2 regions of the Streptomyces sp. NBC_01217 genome follow, and region 2 is predicted to be linked to the other one. Evidence: predicted binding sites of a transcription regulator. Region 2 holds the regulator's gene; the other holds the start of a gene.
The links. Region 2 encodes HrcA, which represses chaperone genes, less so after heat shock. Its sites were predicted from a motif close to TTNGCACTCNGNNNNNCNGAGTGCNAA; they were not measured.

Region 1: groES (co-chaperone GroES) is a predicted target of HrcA. The motif match lies at 9,076-9,102, and genes of this name have one in related genera.

Annotation. Positions count from the first base shown of each region.
Region 1 covers NZ_CP108538.1:5,468,508-5,479,176, forward strand. Annotated here, with positions in the region: gene tsaB (tRNA (adenosine(37)-N6)-threonylcarbamoyltransferase complex dimerization subunit type 1 TsaB) at 1-412, shown strand, start outside; gene rimI (ribosomal protein S18-alanine N-acetyltransferase) at 409-900, shown strand; gene tsaD (tRNA (adenosine(37)-N6)-threonylcarbamoyltransferase complex transferase subunit TsaD) at 900-2,006, shown strand; gene OG507_RS24630 (hypothetical protein) at 2,003-2,287, shown strand; gene OG507_RS24635 (YciI family protein) at 2,487-2,852, shown strand; gene OG507_RS24640 (RNA polymerase sigma factor) at 2,894-4,183, shown strand; gene OG507_RS24645 (VOC family protein) at 4,268-4,732, shown strand; gene OG507_RS24650 (class I SAM-dependent methyltransferase) at 4,750-5,370, opposite strand; gene OG507_RS24655 (hypothetical protein) at 5,495-5,860, shown strand; gene OG507_RS24660 (THUMP-like domain-containing protein) at 5,857-7,125, opposite strand; gene OG507_RS24665 (polysaccharide deacetylase family protein) at 7,242-8,219, shown strand; gene OG507_RS24670 (DUF6234 family protein) at 8,452-8,934, opposite strand; gene groES (co-chaperone GroES) at 9,255-9,563, shown strand; gene groL (chaperonin GroEL) at 9,663-10,669, shown strand, end outside.
Region 2 covers NZ_CP108538.1:2,967,409-2,978,077, reverse strand. Annotated here, with positions in the region: gene OG507_RS13080 (SpoIIE family protein phosphatase) at 1-1,819, shown strand, start outside; gene hemW (radical SAM family heme chaperone HemW) at 1,914-3,155, shown strand; gene OG507_RS13070 (DUF3097 domain-containing protein) at 3,214-4,047, opposite strand; gene OG507_RS13065 (MBL fold metallo-hydrolase) at 4,073-4,795, opposite strand; gene hrcA (heat-inducible transcriptional repressor HrcA) at 4,992-6,008, shown strand; gene dnaJ (molecular chaperone DnaJ) at 6,009-7,145, shown strand; gene OG507_RS13050 (nitronate monooxygenase) at 7,324-8,400, shown strand; gene OG507_RS13045 (16S rRNA (uracil(1498)-N(3))-methyltransferase) at 8,397-9,143, shown strand; gene OG507_RS13040 (hypothetical protein) at 9,265-9,795, shown strand; gene OG507_RS13035 (S41 family peptidase) at 9,876-10,669, shown strand, end outside.

The DNA.
Region 1 (10,669 bases), 2.5 Mb from region 2:
CGTGCTCTCCGTACCCGTGCACGGGCTCTGCACCCTGGACGGACTCGCGTACGCCGCCGGGCGGGACGGCCTGGAAGGCCCCTTCGCCGTCGCGACGGACGCCCGCCGCAAGGAGGTGTACTGGGCGCGGTACGAGGACTTCCGTACCCGCGTCACCGAGCCCGCCGTCGACCGGCCCGCCGACATCGCCGAGCAGCTCTCCGGACTCCCCGTAGTCGGCGCGGGCGCGGTGCTCTACCCGGAGGCGTTCCCGGACGCCCGGGGCCCCGAGCACGTTTCGGCCGGTGCGCTGGCCGCCCTCGCCGCCGAGCGTCTCGCCGCGGGCGCGGAACTGCTGCCGCCGCAGCCGCTCTACCTGCGCAGGCCCGACGCCCAGGTCCCGAAGAACTACAAGGTGGTCACCCCGAAGTGACGAGCACGACTGCCGTACTGCGCGAGATGCGCTGGTGGGACATCGATCCGGTGCTGGAGCTCGAACACGAGCTGTTCCCGGACGACGCCTGGTCGGCCGGCATGTTCTGGTCCGAGCTGGCGCACTCCCGCGGCCCTCGGGCCACCCGCCGTTATGTCGTCGCCGAGGACCTCGCCACCGGCGGGATCGTCGGCTACGCCGGACTCGCCGCGGCCGGTGACCTCGCCGACGTACAGACGATCGGTGTCACCCGCGACCACTGGGGAGGCGGCCTCGGCTCCGAACTCCTCACCGATCTGCTGAAGCACGCCACGGCCTTCGAGTGCGCCGAGGTGCTCCTCGAAGTCCGCGTGGACAACACCAGGGCGCAGAAGCTGTACGAACGCTTCGGCTTCGAACCGATCGGCTTTCGCCGCGGCTACTACCAGCCGGGCAACATCGACGCACTCGTGATGCGCCTCCACGTACAGGAAACAGAGAACTGCTGATGGCTGACGAACCGCTCGTACTCGGCATCGAGACCTCCTGCGACGAGACCGGCGTCGGCATCGTCCGCGGTACGACGCTGCTCGCCGACGCCGTCGCCTCCAGCGTCGACACGCACGCCCGCTTCGGCGGCGTCGTCCCCGAGATCGCCTCCCGCGCGCACCTGGAGGCCATGGTCCCCACCATCGAGCGCGCCCTGAAGGAGGCCGGGATCAGCGCCCGCGACCTCGACGGCATCTCCGTCACGGCCGGTCCCGGGCTCGCGGGCGCGCTGCTCGTCGGCGTCTCGGCGGCCAAGGCGTACGCGTACGCGCTGAACAAGCCGCTCTACGGGGTGAACCACCTCGCCTCGCACATCTGCGTCGACCAGCTGGAGCACGGCCCGCTGCCCGAGCCGACGATGGCGCTGCTGGTCAGCGGCGGCCACTCCTCGCTGCTCCTCGCGCCGGACATCACCAATGACGTACGGCCGCTGGGCGCGACCATCGACGACGCGGCGGGCGAGGCCTTCGACAAGATCGCCCGGGTGCTGAACCTCGGCTTCCCCGGCGGCCCGGTCATCGACCGGCTGGCGAAGGAGGGCGACCCGAAGGCGATCGCGTTCCCGCGCGGTCTGAGCGGTTCGCGCGACCCCGCGTACGACTTCTCCTTCTCCGGTCTGAAGACCTCGGTGGCCCGCTGGATCGAGGCCAAGCGGGCGGCGGGCGAGGAGGTGCCGGTACGGGATGTGGCGGCGTCCTTCCAGGAGGCCGTGGTGGATGTGCTCACCCGGAAGGCCGTCAGGGCCTGCAAGGACGAGGGCGTCGACCATCTGATGATCGGCGGCGGTGTCGCGGCCAACTCGCGGCTGCGGGCGCTGGCCGAGGAGCGGTGCGAGCGAGCCGGTATCCGGCTGCGGGTGCCGCGGCCGGGGCTGTGCACGGACAACGGGGCGATGGTCGCGGCGCTGGGCGCGGAGATGGTGGCCCGGAACAGGCCGGCGTCGGACCTGGAGCTGTCCGCGGACTCCTCGCTGCCGGTGACCGACACGCACGTACCGGGTGCACACGCGCACGCCCATGACCACGATCACGTACACGAGATCAGCAAGGACAACCTCTACTCATGAGCGGTACGTCCGTCGCACTGATGTGGGAGGCCCGGGCCGTGGCGGGCAGGGGCGCCGAACTGCTGGAGTGGGCGCGCGCCAGGTCGGCCGAGCTGGCCCGCGAGCCGCTGCGGCGCGAGCTGCTGCGCGCCCCGCAGGACCGGGTCCTGGTCATCACCTGGTGGGAGGGGGAGTACGGCGACGAGCTGCCCGAACTCCCCGAGCCGGACGCCGGGTTGATCACCCGCCCGGTGCACCGCTGGCGGTTCGAGTCCCTGGGGGCCGTCGAGTCGCGCGGCTGATCCGGGTCCGCGCGGGGCCGCTCGCGACGGCGGCGGTCGCGGCCCCGGTGCTGCTCGCGGCACTGGAGCGGACCGCTCCGGTGGCCGGTCCGGAAGATTCTCAGAAGAATTCCGGTGGAGCTGTCGATCCGGCCGTCTCCCGTTCGACGCAAGGGTGAGAGGCGGGGAAGGACCCCGCCCTCACGACCGAGGAGTCACCATGCCCCGCTTCATGTCGCTGATCCGCATCGATGAGCAGAACCTCCCCTCCGAGAACCCGGGCCCCGAGTTCGAGAAGCGGATGGGCGCCCTGTTCGAGGAAATCACCAAGGCCGGCGTCATGCTGGAGACGGCCGGGCTCACCCCGACCTCCCAGGGCACCAGGGTCACCTGGTCCGGCGGCGCGCTCAGCTACACCGACGGCCCCTTCACCGAGACCAAGGAGGTCGTCGGCGGCTACGCGATCCTCCAGGCCAAGGACATGGCCGAGGCCATGGAGTGGACCAAGCGGTTCCTCCAGATCCACCCGGAGAGCTGGACCGTCACCTCCGAGCTCCGCCAGATCGACGAGGCCCCCAGCCTCTGACGTGTCCGGCTTGCCGCGTCCTCGCACGGCTGCTCTGATGAGTGACCGTGACGGCAGCAAGTGCGAGGGCGGCGGTCGAGGCGGTCTTCAGGATCGAGTCCGCGCGGATCATCGCAGGTGTCACCCGCATCGTGCGGGACGTGGGCATAGCGGAGGAACTCGCGCAGGACGCCCTGGTGGCCGCGCTGGAACAGTGGCCGGAGTCAGGCGTCCCGGACCGGCCGGGTGCCTGGCTCATGGCCACCGCCAGACATCGCGCGATCGATCTCGTACGCCGCAAGGAGACGTACGCGCGCAAGCTGGCCGAGGTGGGGCGGACCCTGGAGGACGTGCCGCCGCCCGAGCCGCCGGAAGCGGACGACATCGACGACGATCTGCTCCGGCTGATCTTCACCGCCTGCCATCCGGTGCTCTCCACCGCGGCCCGGATCGCCCTCACCCTGCGGCTGCTCGGCGGGCTCACCACCGATGAGATCGCCCGCGCGTTCCTGGCCCCCGAACCGACCGTCGCCCAGCGCATCGTCCGGGCGAAGCGGACGCTGAGCCGGGAGGGCGTCCCCTTCGAGGTGCCGTACGGGCCCGAACGCGCCGCCCGGCTCGGCTCCGTCCTCGAAGTCATCTACCTGATCTTCAACGAGGGGTACGCGGCGACCGCGGGCGACGACTGGCTGCGCCCGGGGCTGTGCGAGGACGCGCTGCGGCTGGCCCGGGTGCTCGCGGGACTGATGGAGCGGGAGCCCGAGGTCCACGGCCTGGCCGCGCTGCTGGAGCTCCAGGCCTCGCGCACCGCCGCCAGGACCGGGCCGGACGGTGCGCCGGTGCTGCTCGCCGACCAGAACCGGGCCCGCTGGGACCATCTGCTGATCCGGCGCGGTGTCGCGGCCCTTGAGCGGTCCGTGGCGGTGACGGAGGAGGGCGCCGGGCTCGGCCCGTACGCCGTGCAGGCCGCGATCGCCGCGTGCCACGCCCGGGCGGTGACGTACGGGGACACGGACTGGGCGACGATCGCCGCCCTCTATGACCGCCTCGCCGCGATCGCACCCTCCCCGGTCGTCGAGCTGAACCGGGCCGTGGCGGTCTCGATGGCGCAGGGCCCGGCGGCCGGTCTCGCCCTGGTCGACGCGCTGGCCGACGACCCGGCGCTCAAGGGCTACCACCTGCTGCCCAGCGTCCGCGGGGATCTGCTGGCCAGGACGGGACGTACGGACGAGGCGCGGGCGGAGTTCGAACGGGCCGCCGGACTGACCCGCAACGAACGGGAACGCGCGCTGCTCCTGGAACGCGCGAACGCTTCGGGGCGCGCGAACACTTCGGACCGCTCCGGCCGATGAGTTCCGGGCGCCGGACCTGTCTGCCCTGCACAGCCTTCGGCACCGTCCGGCCTCCGTGCCCGTGCCATCCGACAGGAGCAGACCATGCAGAAGATCAAGACCTTCCTGTGGTTCGACAACCAGGCCGAGGAAGCCGTACAGCACTACATCTCCGTCTTCGGCGGCGACTCGAAGGTGCTGAACACGGCGTACTACAACGAGGCCTCGCTGGGCGAGGCGGGCACGGTCATGACCGTCGACTTCCGGCTGGCCGGACAGGAGTACATCGCGCTCAACGGCGGCCCCGAGTTCTCCTTCACCGAGGCGATCTCGCTCTCCGTCGACTGTGAGACGCAGGAAGAGGTGGACACCCTGTGGGCCCGGCTCACCGAGGGCGGCGAGGAGTCGCAGTGCGGCTGGCTCAAGGACAGGTACGGCCTGTCCTGGCAGCTCGTACCGCGAGGGCTGGACGAGGCGCTGTCCGACCCGGACCCGGAGAAGGCCGCGCGGGCGATGAAGGCGATGCTGGGCATGAAAAAGCTGGACATCGAGGCTCTGCGCAACGCCTGAGGGCCACTAGTGTCCCCTCAGGGCACGGCGACGCCCAACGTGTCGGCGCCCAGGGGCTTCGGCACGCCTTTCTCGTAGAACACGTCCATGTCGACGATTCTGAACCCCGCGGCCGTCAGCATCCCGGCGATCGGCCGGGTCAGACGGCATCCGGCGACCAGCCGCCGTTCCAGCGGATCGAGGCGGTGCTGCCAGCGGCGTACGGCCAAGTCCTCCTCCGGTGCCAGCCCGTGCTCCAGGAAGTGCAGGGTCGCACCGGGTTTGAGGACCCGCCGCACCTCGTGCAGTGCCGCGTCGGCGTCGGGGACGGTGCACAGTGTCCATGTGGACAGGGCGCCGTCGAAGGTGTCGTCCTCGAACGGCAGGTACTGGCTGTCCAGACCGACGCGCCGCACCGGGGCGTGCCCCGCGCCGATACGGTCACGGGCCAGCCTCCAGCCGAGGTCGGACGGCTCGACCGCGGCCACGTCGGTGACGGCGTCCGGGTAGAACGGGGCGTTGCGTCCGGAGCCGAATCCGATCTCGATGATCTCGCCGTGGAGGCCCTCGCAGACCCGGCGCCGCAGCGGTTCGACCGCCTTCAGCCCGCCTGCGGCATCCACGATGCGGGGCACGATCCGTCTGGCGTAGAACCCCATCGCGAACCTCCGTGTATCCCTTGTGTCCCTTTCCAGGATGGCACTGCGGCGGACCCGGCGCGCACCGTCGGCCCCGGACCTATCCTGGCCGCACACATGAGTCACGCAGGGGGAGGAGTGTCACATGGAGTGGTACTGGTGGGTGCTCATCATCTTCTGGACGGGCGGCTTCGGATGGGCGGTCGACAACGTCCGTACCGCGCTGCGAAACCGGCACACCCGCAAGCTGGAGCTGCTGGAGGCGGGCAGGCAGGAGCGGCTGGCGGTCGAGGCGGCCCACAAGCCGCCGGAGCCCGTCTGCGGCTGCACGCACCATCTCGCCAAGCACGACAAGCAGGGCAAGTGCCATGAGCGGGTCGAGGTGCCGACCGCCTGGGACGAGTCCAAGAAGCCGGTCCGCTTCGAGTCGGGGCAGTGCAACTGCCAGCAGTACGTGGGTCCTCAGCCGCTCTCGCAGGTGTACGCGGAGGACCTGACCGACCTGGCCTAAGGCATCCCCGGCCGCACGGGGTGGCCGATCAGCATGGTCGGCGCCCCGGCGACCCGGGTCAGGAACACGGTCGAGGCGTTCGGGCCCCGGAGCTTCATCCGGCGGCGCAGCTCCTCCGGTTCGACGGCCGAGCCGCGCTTCTTCACCGTCAGGACGCCGACCTCCCGCTCCCGCAGCAGCGCTTTGAGCTTCTTCATGTTGAACGGCAGCCGGTCGGTGATCTCGTACCCGGCGGTGTACGGGGAGTCGTACCGCTCGTCGCTCGTGACGTAGGCGATGGTCTCGTCGATCAGCCGGCCCTCGCACCGCGCCACGATGTCGGCGACCAGATGGGCGCGGATGACGGCGCCGTCCGGCTCGTACAGATAGCGGCCGACCGGGCCGACGGGCGGGGCGGGCGGCGGGGCCGCGGACCACAGGGCGGCGCGCGCCGGGAGCACGGTGGCGCGGTACGAACCGGCCGCGAAGCCCTCGCCGAACCAGAGCACCGCCTCCTTCACATCGCCGCCGTCCGAGATCCATTCGGCCTCCGCCTGCGCCGGGATCGCCTCGTGCGGGATGCCGGGGGCGATCTTCAGCGCGGCGCGGGGAGCCTTGAGCGCGGCGCCGGTCGCCCAGGAGAGCGGTGGTGAGTACGCCTCGGGGTCGAAGATCCTGCCCCGGCCGCCGCGCCGGGCCGGATCGACGAAGACCGCGTCGTACGGCGAGGTGTCGATGCCGGTGACATCGGCGCACCGTACCTCGATCAGACCGTCCAGGCCGAGCGCGGCGGCGTTGGCGCGGGCCACCTCGGCGGTCAGCGGGTCGCGGTCCACGGCGAGGACGGAGATGCCCGCCCGCGCGAGCGCGATGGCGTCGCCGCCGATCCCGCAGCAGAGGTCGGCGACGCTCCGCACCCCGCCCGCCTCCACGAACCGCTGCGCGCGATGGGTGGCGACCGATGTACGGGTCGCCTGCTCGACGCCGTTCGGCGTGAAGAACATCCGGTACGCGTCCTCGGCACCGAACTTCGCCACCGCCCGCTGCCGCAGCCGTGCCTGGCCCAGCGCCGCGGAGACCAGCGGGGCGGGGTGGGTGCGGCGCAGCCGGGTGGCGGTGGCGAGTTCCTGGGCGGGGTCGTACGACCGCAGCCCGTCCAGCAGCGCCGCGCCCTCGGGGGTGCGCAGGGCCAGGAAGGCGGCGAGCGGGTCGTCCGGTCCGGATGGCTGGTCCGGTTCGTTCGGTTCGTTCGGTTCGTTCGGGACGAGAGCGTTCACCTGTCCCATTGTGAGCCAGCCGGGTTGACCGGCGGGCCCGGTGGGCGGTGTCGGGCCGGGGCGCCCCGTACGTGCTGGCAGGATCCGAGGCCATGCAACTAGTACGACAAAAGGAAGAATTAACCATGAAAAGGAGCGGCCCGGATGTGCCCGACCCGGGGAGCGGGCGGCCCCCCGGCAGGCACGGGCCGGTCTGCGCGGTCCTGGCCGCACTCCTGGTCGCCGCCGTCGGGTCCGGCTGCGCCTCCGGGAGCGGCGACAACGGCGAGCACCGGGCGCGACCCGCCGCCGGACCCCCGGGCGGCTACGCGCTGGGGGCGGGCCCCGGGCAACGGGTGAACCAGGGCCGCGGACCCGCCGGCCGGGAGAACGTGAGGTTCAGCCCGGCCGTACGGGCGGCCCTCGCCAAGAAGTGGGGGCTGGAGAGGCCACCGCTGACCGCACCCCCGCCGCCCGTCGTGAAGCCGCACATCACCACCCGCGAGGGGTTCGAGGTCGAGGGCGGCGACGATTCGCTGCCGCCGGTCTTCACCACCGTCCCGACCAAGGAGCGGATCGTCTTCCTGACGATCGACGACGGCGCCGAGAAGGACCCCGAACTGCTGCAGATGATGGACGAGCTGGACATCCCGTACAGCGCATTCCTCAGCGACTACCTGGTGCGCAGCAGCTACGGGTACTTCGGGGAGATGCAGCGGCTGGGTACCGGGCTCAACAACCACACGCTCAACCACACCCGTCTGCCGGGGCTCTCGTACGAGGAGCAGAAGAACGAGATCTGCGGCCAGCAGGACATCATCGCGAAGGAGTACGGGCAGCGGCCCAGGCTCTTCCGCCCGCCGTACGGCAACTACAACGGGGACACGCTCCGCATCGCCAAGTCCTGCGGCATCAAGGCCGTGCCGCTGTGGAACGCGGAGGCGTTCCCGGACCGCATGGAGTGGCGCGAGACGGACCAGGACCTGCATCCCGGCGACATCATCCTCACGCACTTCCGGGGCCCGAAGGACTGGAACGGCAGCATGGCCGACCTGGTCCGGGCGGTCATGAAGACCATCACGGACAAGGGGTACGCCGTGGCGCGGCTGGAGGACTACGTATGAGCAGGGCGCACCGGCTGCTCGCCGGACTGCTGGTGGCCGGTGCGCTGCTGACCGCCACCGCCGGATGCGCCCAGTCGGTGGACCCGATCGAACGGCTGGGCCGCAAGGCCGCACAGAAGGTGACCCGGCCACGGCCGGCCCCCGCGGCGGGCCCGTCCGCGCATCCGCGCCACCACGGGCGTCCGCACAGTGATCACGGGGTGCAGCGGCCGCCGGTCGTCACCGCCTGCCGTCAGCCGCCGGAGTCCAGGCACTCGCGGTTGTCGCCACCGCTGAGGCACTGGTGGCCGGACCGGCCGGGATCGTACGAAGGAGCGGGCGCGGGCGCCGGATGCGAGCGGCGGTAGTCCTCGTGCCCGGCCAGCACCGCCGCCACGCACAGCAGGAGCGCGGCCAGGACCTGGATCGCGCCCGCCCCGGGCCGGTTCGAGCGGATCAGCACCACGGCGATCAGCGCGACCACCGCGGCGAACCCGCCGAAGACCAGGACGGGAGTCCAGTCCATCGGCGGGAGCCGCGTCCCCTCCTGGCCGCCGGGATCCCACCGGGACAGGGTCAGCCAGAAGGCGGCGGCCGCGAAGATCAGCCCCTCCACGACCACCAGCAGCAGACCGAGCAGCACGTCGAGGCAGCCGTTCACGCGGCCCGTGGAGTTCCGTACGACAAAGGGGCGGGGCGGAAGCGGGTCCGACGGCCGGTACGGAGGTTCGATCACGGATCCACGGTCGTACGGAACGGTGCGGTCCGTCCCGGCGTTGTCCCTACGGTGTCCGGACCGTTGCGTTGTTCGGCCCCGTTCCTCGGACCCGTCGCGGCCTCCGGCGCCCTGGCCGAGGTCACGCCACGACTGGCTGAATTGGCACTCCGCTTGACCGAGTGCTAATCGCGGTCATAGTCTCGGTGCTGGCACTCACCACTGGAGAGTGCCAGCAGTACTGTGCGACTGGCAGGTCCGGCACCCGCGACGACGGATCCACCTGGTCGCCACCCAAAGACTCCTAACCCCGTGAGATCTCCGAAGGGGGAGACCGGATCGTGTCGACCGCCAGCACCAAGGTTGCGATCAAGCCGCTCGAGGACCGCATTGTGGTCCAGCCGCTCGACGCCGAGCAGACCACGGCCTCCGGCCTGGTCATTCCGGACACCGCCAAGGAGAAGCCCCAGGAGGGCGTCGTCCTGGCCGTGGGCCCGGGCCGCTTCGAGAACGGCGAGCGCCTTCCGCTCGACGTCAAGACCGGCGACGTCGTGCTGTACAGCAAGTACGGCGGCACCGAGGTGAAGTACAACGGCGAGGAGTACCTCGTCCTCTCGGCTCGCGACGTGCTCGCGATCATCGAGAAGTAATTCACCCACGTTTGCTTCTGTTCTGCGCCCCTGGCCCCCTGCGAACAACCAGCCGGGTGGTCGGGGGCGCAGTTCGTTTGAGAGGAAAGCTCAGCTCCCATGGCGAAGATTCTGAAGTTCGACGAGGACGCCCGTCGCGCCCTTGAGCGCGGCGTCAACAAGCTTGCCGACACGGTGAAGGTGACGATCGGCCCCAAGGGCCGCAACGTCGTCATCGACAAGAAGTTCGGCGCTCCCACCATCACCAACGACGGTGTCACCATCGCGCGCGAGGTCGAGCTCGACGACCCGTACGAGAACCTCGGTGCCCAGCTGGTGAAGGAGGTCGCCACCAAGACCAACGACGTGGCGGGTGACGGTACGACCACCGCCACCGTGCTCGCCCAGGCGCTCGTCCGCGAGGGTCTGCGCAACGTTGCCGCGGGTGCCTCCCCGGCCGCCCTGAAGAAGGGCATCGACGCCGCGGTCAAGGCCGTGTCCGAGGAGCTCCTCGCGACCGCCCGACCGATCGACGACAAGTCCGACATCGCTGCCGTGGCCGCGCTCTCCGCGCAGGACTCGCAGGTCGGCGAGCTCATCGCGGACGCGATGGACAAGGTCGGCAAGGACGGTGTCATCACCGTCGAGGAGTCCAACACCTTCGGTCTGGACCTCGACTTCACCGAGGGCATGGCCTTCGACAAGGGCTACCTGTCCCCGTACATGGTGACCGACCAGGAGCGTATGGAGGCCGTCCTCGACGACCCGTACATCCTGATCCACCAGGGCAAGATCGGCTCGATCCAGGAGCTGCTCCCGCTGCTGGAGAAGGTCATCCAGGCCGGTGGCTCCAAGCCGCTGCTGATCATCGCCGAGGACGTCGAGGGCGAGGCGCTGTCGACCCTCGTCGTCAACAAGATCCGTGGCACCTTCAACGCCGTCGCGGTGAAGGCCCCGGGCTTCGGTGACCGCCGCAAGGCCATGCTCGGCGACATCGCCACCCTCACCGGTGCGACCGTCATCGCCGAGGAGGTCGGCCTCAAGCTCGACCAGGCCGGTCTGGACGTGCTGGGCTCGGCGCGCCGCGTCACCGTCTCCAAGGACGACACGACGATCGTGGACGGCGG
Region 2 (10,669 bases):
GTTCGTCCGCGCAGCGCTCACCGAGTGGACCAGGCTCGGACTGCCGACGGCCGTGGGCTTCAGCGAGCGTCTCGCCGATGACGCCTCGGTCGTCGTCAGCGAACTGGTCACCAACGCGGTCGTGCACGCCGGGACCCATGTCGAGCTGCTCTGCCGGCTGGAGGAGGCCGCCGAGGACGAGGCCGCGGCCCTGGTGCTGGAGGTCTCCGACCACCACCCGGCCCGCGCCGTGCGCAGCGAACGCCCGGAGGCGGGCGGCGCGGCGGAAGAGGCGGAGGGCGAGGCCCCCGCCGGCCCCGAGGAGCCCGCGGAGTACGGTCGCGGGCTCCAGCTCGTCGGCACCCTCGCCGAGCGCTGGGGCATCACCTACCGCACCGGCCTCAAGACCGTCTGGGCCCGGCTCCCGGTCGACGACTGGAACCCGTTTCCCGAACCGTCGGCCGAGCCCGGCTTCCAGCAGGGGCTGCGCGCCGCCGAGCTGCTCGCCCCCAGCGCCCGGCGCGCCCTGCGCGACGACGCGGACTGGGCGGGCCGCGGCGCGCTCTCGTTCCTCGCCGAGGCGTCGGACCTGCTCGCCGGCCAGCTCGACGAGGACATCGTCGCGGCGCTCGCCGGGCAGTTACTGGTGCCCAGGCTCGCCGACTGGTGCGCGATCTGGCTGGAACCCGAGAACGGCGGCCCCTCGGCCGTCCCCCGGCTCGCCAGCGTCTGGCACCGGGACGAGGCCGAGACCGGGCAGCTGCGCACGGTGCTGGAGCAGGGCCCGATCCGGCTGCCCGAGCGGGTGGGTACGGGCCCCGTCTCCATGCCCTGGCCCGGTGGCGAGGAGGACGGCACGGAAGCGGAATCCGACGGGCGCACCGGGTCCGCCCTCGCCTACCGGATCACCTCGGGAGGCCGCACACTCGGCGCCGTACTCCTCGCCAGGGAGGGCACGGCACGCGTACCCGACGAAGTGACCGCCCTGATCGAGGACTTCGTACGCCGTGTCGGCCTGGCCGTCGGCGCCGCCCGCGCGTACACCCGGCAGGCCACCATCAGCCGCATCCTGCAGCGGGCACTGCTGCCCAGCAAGGTCGCCGACATACCCGGCGTCACCAGCTCGCTGGTGTACGAACCCAGCGACGACGGAGTCGTCGGCGGTGACTTCTACGACATCTTCCCGTGCCCCGGCGACCGCTGGTGCTTCGTCCTCGGCGATGTGCAGGGCAGCGGCCCCGAGGCGGCCGTCGTCACCGGTCTCGCCCGGCCCTGGCTGCGGCTGCTGGCCCGCGAGGGCTTCGGCGTAGGCGAGGTGCTGGACCGGCTCAACCGGCTGCTCCTCGACGACGCGATGGAGGCCGCCGAGGCGGCCGCGCTCATGGTGGCCGCGGCGGGCGGCCAGCAGACGGCGGACACCGGGCAGTCACGCTTCCTCTCCCTGCTGTACGGAGAACTGGTGCCGCTGCCCGGCGGCGGTGTTCGCTGCACCCTGGCCAGCGCCGGCCACCCGCTGCCGCTGCTGCTGCGGCCCGGCGGCGAGGTGCGCCCGGCCGCCGAGCCGCAGATGCTGCTCGGGATCTTCGACGACGTCGCGTACGAGAGCCAGAGCTTCGAGCTGGCGCCGGGCGACAGCCTGCTGTGCGTCACGGACGGGGTGACGGAGCGGCGCTCCGGGGCGCTGATGTTCGACGACGGGGACGGTCTGGCCATGGCGCTGGCCGACTGCACCGGTCTGTCGGCGGACGGGATCGCGGACCGGATCAAGCGGGCCGTGCACGAATTCGCCGAGCGGCCGCCGGATGACGATCTGGCGTTGCTGGTGTTGCAGGCCGGGTGAGGCGCCCTTCTGGAGGCGCCCTCCCAGGGGAGGACGGGGCGGGCGGTCTGCGTGATCATGGGCATGGCCCGGGGATCCGCGGCGGCGAGTCACAATGGGCGGTATGCCTTCCGTACTGCCCGATGGTGAACCCGTACCCGACGACGGGGCGCTGCCCCGCCATGCCCTGGAAGGCGCCGCCGACCGGCCGCTCGGCTTCTACCTGCATGTGCCCTACTGCGCGACCCGCTGCGGCTACTGCGACTTCAACACCTACACCGCCACCGAGCTGCGCGGCTCCGGCGGTGCGCTGGCCTCCAGGGACAACTACGCCGCCCATCTGATCGGCGAGGTCCGCCAGGCCCGGAAGGTCCTCGGCGATGATCCGCGTACGGTCCGTACGGTCTTCGTCGGCGGCGGTACGCCGACCCTGCTGGCCGCCGGGGATCTCGTACGGATGCTGGGGGCGATCCGCGAGGAGTTCGGGCTCGCGGACGATGCCGAGATCACCACCGAGGCCAATCCGGAGTCCGTCGGTCCGGCCTATCTGGCCGAGCTGCGGGAGGGTGGGTTCAACCGGATCTCGTTCGGGATGCAGAGCGCGCGGCAGCACGTACTGAAGATCCTGGACCGTACGCATACGCCGGGGCGGCCCGAGGCATGCGTCGCGGAGGCGAGGGCAGCGGGCTTCGAGCACGTCAATCTCGATCTGATCTACGGCACTCCCGGGGAGTCCGACGACGACTGGCGTGCCTCGCTGGACGCGGCGATCGGGGCGGGGCCGGACCATGTGTCGGCGTACGCGCTGATCGTCGAGGAGGGCACGCAGCTGGCGCGGCGGATCCGGCGCGGCGAGATCCCGATGACCGATGACGACGCCCACGCCGACCGGTATCTGATCGCGGACGAGGCGATGGCCGCTGCGGGCTTCTCCTGGTACGAGGTGTCGAACTGGGCCCGTACGCCCGAGGGCCGGTGCCTGCACAACGAGCTGTACTGGCGTGGCGCCGACTGGTGGGGCGCCGGGCCGGGGGCGCACAGCCACGTCGGCGGGGTGCGCTGGTGGAATGTGAAGCATCCGGGGGCGTACGCGCAGGCGCTGGCCGAGGGGCGGTCGCCGGGGGCCGGACGCGAGATCCTCTCCGCCGAGGACCGGCGGGTCGAGCGGATCCTGCTGGAGCTGCGGCTCGCGGACGGGTGCCCGTTGTCACTGCTGGAACCGGCGGGGCTGGCCGCCTCCCGGCGCGCTCTGGCGGACGGGCTGCTGGAGCCTGGTCCGTACGAGCAGGGGCGGGCGGTGCTTACCTTGCGGGGGCGCTTGTTGGCGGATGCGGTGGTGCGGGACCTGGTGGACTGAGGGGGCGGGGGCGCTGCCCCCGGACCCCCGCTCCTCAAACGCCAAAGGGGCTGAAAGGTCAGTCGGAAGGGCTGGATCCGGGCGCTGTCACGAAGTCGATCAGGTGTTCCATCGAACCCAGCAGCGACGGCTCCAGGTCGCGGTAGGAGTGGACCGTGGACAGGATGCGCTGCCAGGCCGCGCCCGTGTTCTCCGGCCAGGCCAGTGCGCGGCACACGCCCGTCTTCCAGTCCTGGCCGCGCGGGATCACCGGCCAGGCGGGGATGCCGACGGACGACGGCTTCACCGCCTCCCAGACGTCGATGTACGGGTGGCCCACCACCAGTACGTATCCGTCCGAGACCTGCTCGGCGATGCGGGACTCCTTGGAGCCGGGGACCAGGTGGTCGACCAGGACGCCCAGTCTGGCGTCCGGACCGGGGGAGAAGGCGCGCACGATGGCCGGGAGGTCGTCGATGCCCTCCAGGTACTCGACGACCACGCCCTCGATCCGCAGATCGTCACCCCAGACGCGCTCGACCAGCTCCGCGTCGTGGCGGCCCTCCACATAGATCCGGCCGGCCCGCGCCACCCGGGCGCGCGCCCCGGGTACCGCGACCGAGCCCGAGGCCGTGCGTGCGGGGCGCGTGGGAGCGGCCGCCGACGGGCGTACGAGCGTGACCACCCGGCCCTCCAGCAGGAATCCGCGCGGCTCCATCGGGAACACCCGGTGCTTGCCGAAGCGGTCCTCCAGGGTCACCGTCGGACCCTGGGCCGTCTTCTCGCAGCGGATCACCGCACCGCAGAAGCCGGTGGAGACCTCCTCCACGACCAGATCGGGCTCGGCGGGGACCTCGGGAACGGGGGCGGACTTCTTCCACGGCGGGGTCAGGTCCGGCTGGTAACTGCGCATCGGATGACGATAGGACGACCACACATCACGACACGCCGAAGAGGGCGGCCAGCCGGTCGCGCTGGTCCCGTACGAACGCCGCGTCCACCACCGCCCCGTGCCCCGGAACGTACACCGCGTCCTCGCCGCCCAGCGCCAGCAGCCGGTCCAGCGCGGCCGGCCAGCGGGACGGGACCGCGTCCCGGCCCGCCTGCGGTTCGCCGGACTCCTCGACCAGGTCGCCGCAGAGCACCACGGCGGGGGAGCCGGGGACGAGTACCGCCAGATCGTGGCCGCTGTGGGCGGGGCCCACATTCGCCAGCAGCACCTGACGGCCGCCGCCCAGATCGAGCGTCCACTCGCCGCGCACCTCGTGCTGCGGTGCCACCAGTGCGTCGGTGGCCTCGGTCGCCTCGTGTTCGGACACCCCGTGGCGGATCGCGGAGGCGCGCAGATCGTCGGCCCCGAGCTTCAGCAGCGCGGCCATGCCGACCGCTCCGTACACCTGGGCGCCGGAGAACGCGGCGGTGCCCAGCACATGGTCGAAGTGGGGGTGGCTGAGTGCGATATGCGTCACCCTCCGGCCGAGCAGGGCCTGTGCCTGGGTGCGTACTTCCGCGCCTTCGCGCAGTGTCGATCCGGTGTCGTGCAGCAGCACTCCATCCGCTCCGACCACCAGTGCGACCGTCGCATCCCAACCGGGAAGGCGCCGCCGGCCCACTCCGTGACCGAGTCGCTCCCAGCCGAACTCTTCCCAAGAGGCGTCCATACCGCGACGCTATCGGCAACGACCTGCGCAGTCTCGCGGTAGCGTGGCCGGTCGCTCTTGCTAGGCCCCCACTCGACCGCCGTACACTGGCCGGGGGGTTGCTGGCACTCGTACGGACAGAGTGCCAGGCGGATTCCTGGGAATGAAGCAGGAACGGCCCGAGAACCACCGAGGAACACAGCTGGAGGTGTGCGCGATGCTCAGCGAACGCAGACTCGAAGTGCTGCGCGCCATCGTCCAGGACTACGTCGGCACCGAGGAGCCCGTGGGTTCCAAGGCGCTCACCGAGCGGCACAAGCTGGGGGTCTCCCCGGCCACCGTCCGCAACGACATGGCGGTGCTGGAGGACGAGGGCTTCATCGCCCAGCCGCACACCAGCGCGGGCCGCATCCCGACGGACAAGGGCTACCGGCTCTTCGTCGACAAGCTCGCGGGCGTCAAGCCCCTCTCGTCGCCGGAGCGCCGTGCCATTCACAATTTCCTCGACGGCGCGGTCGACCTCGACGATGTCGTGGGCCGCACCGTACGGCTGCTCGCGCAGCTGACCCGGCAGGTCGCCATCGTGCAGTACCCCTCGCTGACCCGGTCGACGGTCCGGCATGTGGAACTGCTGTCGCTGGCGGCGGCCCGGCTGATGCTCGTGCTGATCACGGACACCGGCCGGGTCGAACAGCGCATGATCGACTGCCCCGCCCCGTTCGGTGAGAGTTCTCTCGCCGATCTGCGGGCCCGGCTCAACAGCCGGGTCGTGGGACGCCGTTTCGCGGACGTTCCGCAACTGGTGCAGGATCTGCCGGAATCCTTCGAGAGCGAGGACCGGGGAACCGTGTCCACCGTGCTCTCCACCCTGCTCGAAACCCTCGTCGAGGAGACGGAGGAGCGGCTGTTGATCGGCGGCACCTCCAACCTCACCCGCTTCGGGCACGACTTCCCTGTGATGATCCGGCCGGTGCTGGAGGCATTGGAGGAGCAGGTCGTGCTGCTGAAGCTGCTCGGCGAGGCCAAGGACTCGGGCATGACCGTACGTATCGGGCACGAGAACGCCTACGAGGGGCTCAACTCCACGTCCGTCGTCGCGGTCGGCTACGGTTCGGGCGACGAGGCAGTCGCCAAACTCGGCGTGGTCGGACCGACCCGCATGGACTACCCCGGAACGATGGGAGCGGTACGCGCAGTGGCACGTTACGTCGGACAGATCCTGGCGGAGTCGTAAGTGGCCACGGACTACTACGCCGTACTCGGCGTGCGCCGCGACGCATCTCAGGACGAGATCAAGAAGGCCTTCCGGAGGCTCGCCCGCGAGCTGCATCCGGATGTGAACCCCGATCCGAAGACCCAGGAGCGGTTCAAGGAGATCAACGCCGCCTACGAGGTGCTGTCGGACCCGCAGAAGAAGCAGGTCTACGACCTCGGCGGCGACCCGCTGTCCGCCTCCGGCGGCGGTGGCGCGGGCGGATTCGGACAGGGCGGCTTCGGCAACTTCTCCGACATCATGGACGCGTTCTTCGGTACGTCGTCGCAGCGCGGACCCCGTTCGCGCACCCGGCGCGGCCAGGACGCGATGATCCGTCTGGAGATCGATCTCTCCGAGGCCGCGTTCGGCACCACCAAGGACATCCAGGTCGACACGGCCGTCGTCTGTGCGACCTGCAACGGCGAGGGCGCCGCACCCGGCACCTCCGCCCAGACCTGTGACATGTGCCGCGGCCGCGGCGAGGTCTCCCAGGTCACCCGGTCCTTCCTCGGCCAGGTCATGACCTCGCGGCCCTGCCCGCAGTGCCAGGGCTTCGGTACGGTCGTGCCGACCCCGTGTCCGGAGTGCGCCGGTGACGGCCGCATCCGGTCGCGGCGCACGCTCACCGTGAAGATCCCCGCCGGTGTCGACAACGGCACCCGCATCCAGCTCGCGGGCGAGGGCGAGGTCGGCCCCGGCGGCGGCCCGGCCGGCGATCTGTACGTGGAGATCCACGAGCTGTCGCACGCGGTGTTCCAGCGCCGGGGCGACGACCTGCACTGCACGGTCACCATCCCCATGACGGCGGGCGCGCTCGGCACGAAGGTGCCGCTGGAGACGCTCGACGGCCTGGAGGAGGTCGACATCCGGCCCGGCACCCAGTCCGGCCAGTCCGTCCCGCTGCACGGACGCGGCATCACGCATCTGCGGGGCGGCGGGCGCGGCGACCTGATCGTGCACGTCGAGGTGATGACCCCGACGAAGCTGGACCCGGAGCAGGAGCGACTGCTGCGGGAGCTGTCGAAGATGCGTGGCGAGGAGCGGCCCACCGGGCAGTTCCAGCCCGGGCAGCAGGGGCTGTTCTCCCGTCTGAAGGACGCCTTCAACGGCCGCTGACGGCCCCGGCACCCTGCTCACTTCCGCCGGACGGGCTCGCCTGCCGAGCCCGTCCGGGGTGTGAGGGCGGACCGGCCCGCCCGGTGTTTGCGGGCAAAGCGGACCGCCCGGTGTTTGCGGGCAAAGCGGACCGCAGGCCGCGCACGCCATGGCGCACGGGACGTGGCACGATGCGGTCATGTCATCCGTGTTGACCGATCTCTGCCGGTATCCGATCGTGCAGGCCCCGATGGCCGGTGGAACATCCTGTCCGCAGCTCGTCTCGGCCGTCGCCGAAGCGGGCGGGCTGGGCTTTCTCGCCGCCGGGTACAAGACGGCGGACGGCATGTACAACGAGATCAAACAGCTGCGCGGGCTGACCGGTCAGCCCTTCGGCGTAAATCTCTTCATGCCGCAACCGGGTCTCGCCGACCCGAGCGCCGTCGAGGTGTACCGGCATCAGCTCGCCGGTGAGGCGGCCTGGTACGAGACCCCGCTCGACGACCCGGACTCCAGCGGCGGCGACGACGGCTACGAGGCCAAGCTCGCCATCCTCCTGGACGACCCGGTCCCAGCCGTCTCGTTCACCTTCGGCTGCCCGACCCGCGAGACTCTCGACGCGTTCGCCGGCGTCGGCACGTACACCGTCGTGACGGTCACCACGCCCGAGGAGGCCCAGGCCGCCCAGTGGGCGGGTGCCGACGCGGTCTGTGTCCAGGGCATAGAGGCGGGCGGCCACCAGTCCACCCACCGCGACGACCCGCAGACCGACGGCACCGGGATCGGGCTGCTCTCCCTGGTGTCCCAGGTCCGCGAGACCGTGCAGGTGCCGCTCATCGCCGCGGGCGGGCTGATGCGCGGATCCCAGATCGCCGCGGTGCTCGCCGCGGGCGCGGAGGCGGCGCAGCTCGGCACGGCATTCCTAGTCTGTCCCGAGTCCGGGGCGCATCTGCTGCACAAGCAGGCGCTGACCAATCCGCTGTTCGTACGGACCGCCCTGACCCGGGCGTTCTCCGGCCGCCCGGCCCGCGGTCTGGTCAACCGCTTCATGCGTGAGCACGGCCCGTACGCCCCCGCCGCGTACCCGCAGGTCCACTATCTGACCGCCGGGCTGCGCCGGGCGGCGGCCAGGGCCGGGGACGCGCAGGGCATGGCACTGTGGGCGGGGCAGGGGCACCGGATGGCACGCGAGCTGCCCGCCGGCCGGCTGATCGAGCTGCTCGCCGAAGAACTGGACGCCGCGCGCGCGGCAGTGAGCACAGGGAGTACGCAGTGACCGCACCGGTCTTCGTCGTCGAACAGGTCCCCGAGGGGCCCGAGTTCGTCCTGGAAGGACCCGAGGGACGGCACGCCGTATCGGTGAAGCGGCTGCACGCCGGTGAGGACGTCGTGCTGACGGACGGCCTCGGCCGCTGGACGGAAGGCGTCGTCAGGGCCGCCGAGGGCAAGGACCGGCTCGTCGTCACCGATCTGACGGCGGTCCAGGAGGAGCCGTGGCCCACGCCCCGTGTCACCGTCGTCCAGGCCCTGCCCAAGGGCGACCGCGGCGAGGTCGCCGTCGAGACTATGACGGAGACCGGTGTCGACGCGATCGTGCCTTGGCAGGCGGCGCGCTGCATCACGCAGTGGAAGGGCGACCGCGGCCTCAAGTCCCTCGCGAAATGGCGCAACACCGCCCGGGAGGCGGGCAAGCAGTCGCGCCGGGTGCGCTTCCCCGAGGTGGCGGACGCGCTGACGACCAAGCAGGTTGCCGCGCTTCTGGCCGCGGCGGACTTCGCCGCCGTCCTGCACGAGGACCGGGGCCACGACAGTGAGCCGCTGGCCACCGTCCAACTCCCCACCCAGGGCGAGATCGTGCTGGTCGTCGGCCCCGAGGGCGGGGTGTCGCCGGACGAACTGGCGGCCTTCGCCGCGGCGGGCGCCCGGACCTGCCGGCTCGGAACGTCCGTCCTGCGCACCTCGACGGCCGGCACGGCGGCGACGGCACTGCTGCTGGGGCGCACCGGCCGCTGGTCGTAAGCCGCTTCGGTGGGGGCGCACCGGCCGGCCGGGTGCAAGCCCCCACCGGCGCGCCGGAGCCGCCCCTTTGTGGCCGCAAGCCGTCTACCCTCCCGGGGGGTAACGGTGGGAAGCTGCCCTTATGGGGACATCAAGGGCATGGAGTCAGGGAAGGACCCGTCGCTTTCTGGCCGCGTCCGCACTCGCGGTCGCGGCGGTCGCGGGTGTCGTGGCCTGTGAGCCGACGGGCAGTCTGAACTCCGCATCCATCGCCGTGACCACCGACCTGGCCGGCACCAGCGACCTGGAACGCAACGGGGTCGATGTGCGGTGGCTGAACTGCACGGCCGACGTCGACGGGGACCGGGTCCGGGGTGCCTCGCCCACCGCCTCCCCGCGCCGGATCGCGGACGTCGCCTGCACCGGAAAGACCGGGAACGGCAAGGACATCACGCTCAACGGCAAGGTGACTCAGGCGCTCGACGGGCGGTGCGTGCGCGGGGACCTGACCGCCAGGACCGGCGGGAAGGACGTGTTCCGGGCCGATGTGCTCGGCGACTGCGACGCCGCCCCGTCGACCACCGCGGCCGATCCGCCCCTGGACGGCGCCGGCGGCGCCCGTCCGGCGGTCACCGTGACGGTCACGGTGACCGAATCGCCCCGGGACAAATGAGTGCGTCCGGCACGCAACCACCCGGCGTACTCCGGCCAACCCAGTTACGCAGAGCACTTCCGCGGCCTAGGGTGATCGATGTGACACAGCCTGCCTACCTCCGATACCCCCATGTCCAAGGCGATTTGATCGCCTTCACCGCCGAGGACGATGTCTGGCTGGCGCCGCTGGACGGCGGCCGGGCCTGGCGCGTCAGCGCCGACAACCGACCTGTCACCAATCCGCGGATATCTCCCGACGGAACCTGGGTGGCCTGGACGTCCACCCGGGACGGAATGCCCGAAGTGCACGTCGCACCGGTCGACGGCGGCCCCTCCAGGCGGCTCACCTACTGGGGCGACGCACGGACCTCCGTACGCGGCTGGACGCCCGAGGGCGACGTACTGGTCATCAGCACCCAGGGGCAGGCATCGCTGCGGCGCAGCTGGGCCAGGGCCGTCCCGGTCGACGGCGGTCCCGCGCGGACCCTGCCGTACGGGCCGGTCGGCTCCCTCGCGTACGGACCCGGCGGACGGGTCCTGCTGCTCTCGGCCACCATGGGGCGCGAGGCCGCCGCCTGGAAGCGCTACCGGGGCGGCACCGCGGGCAAGCTGTGGATCGCGGAAGAGGGCGCGACCGACGGCCCGGCGGAGTTCGTACGGCTGCACGAGGACCTCGACGGGAACATCGAGGCGCCGATGTGGGTGGGCGACCGAGTGGCCTTCCTCTCCGACCACGAAGGCGTCGGCGCGCTCTACTCCTCGCTGCCCGACGGCTCGGACCTGCGCCGCCACACCGGCGTCGAAGGGTTCTACGCCCGCCACGCGACCACCGACGGCACCCGCGTCGGCTACGCCTCGGCCGGTGAGCTCTGGCTGCTGGAGGACCTCGAAGG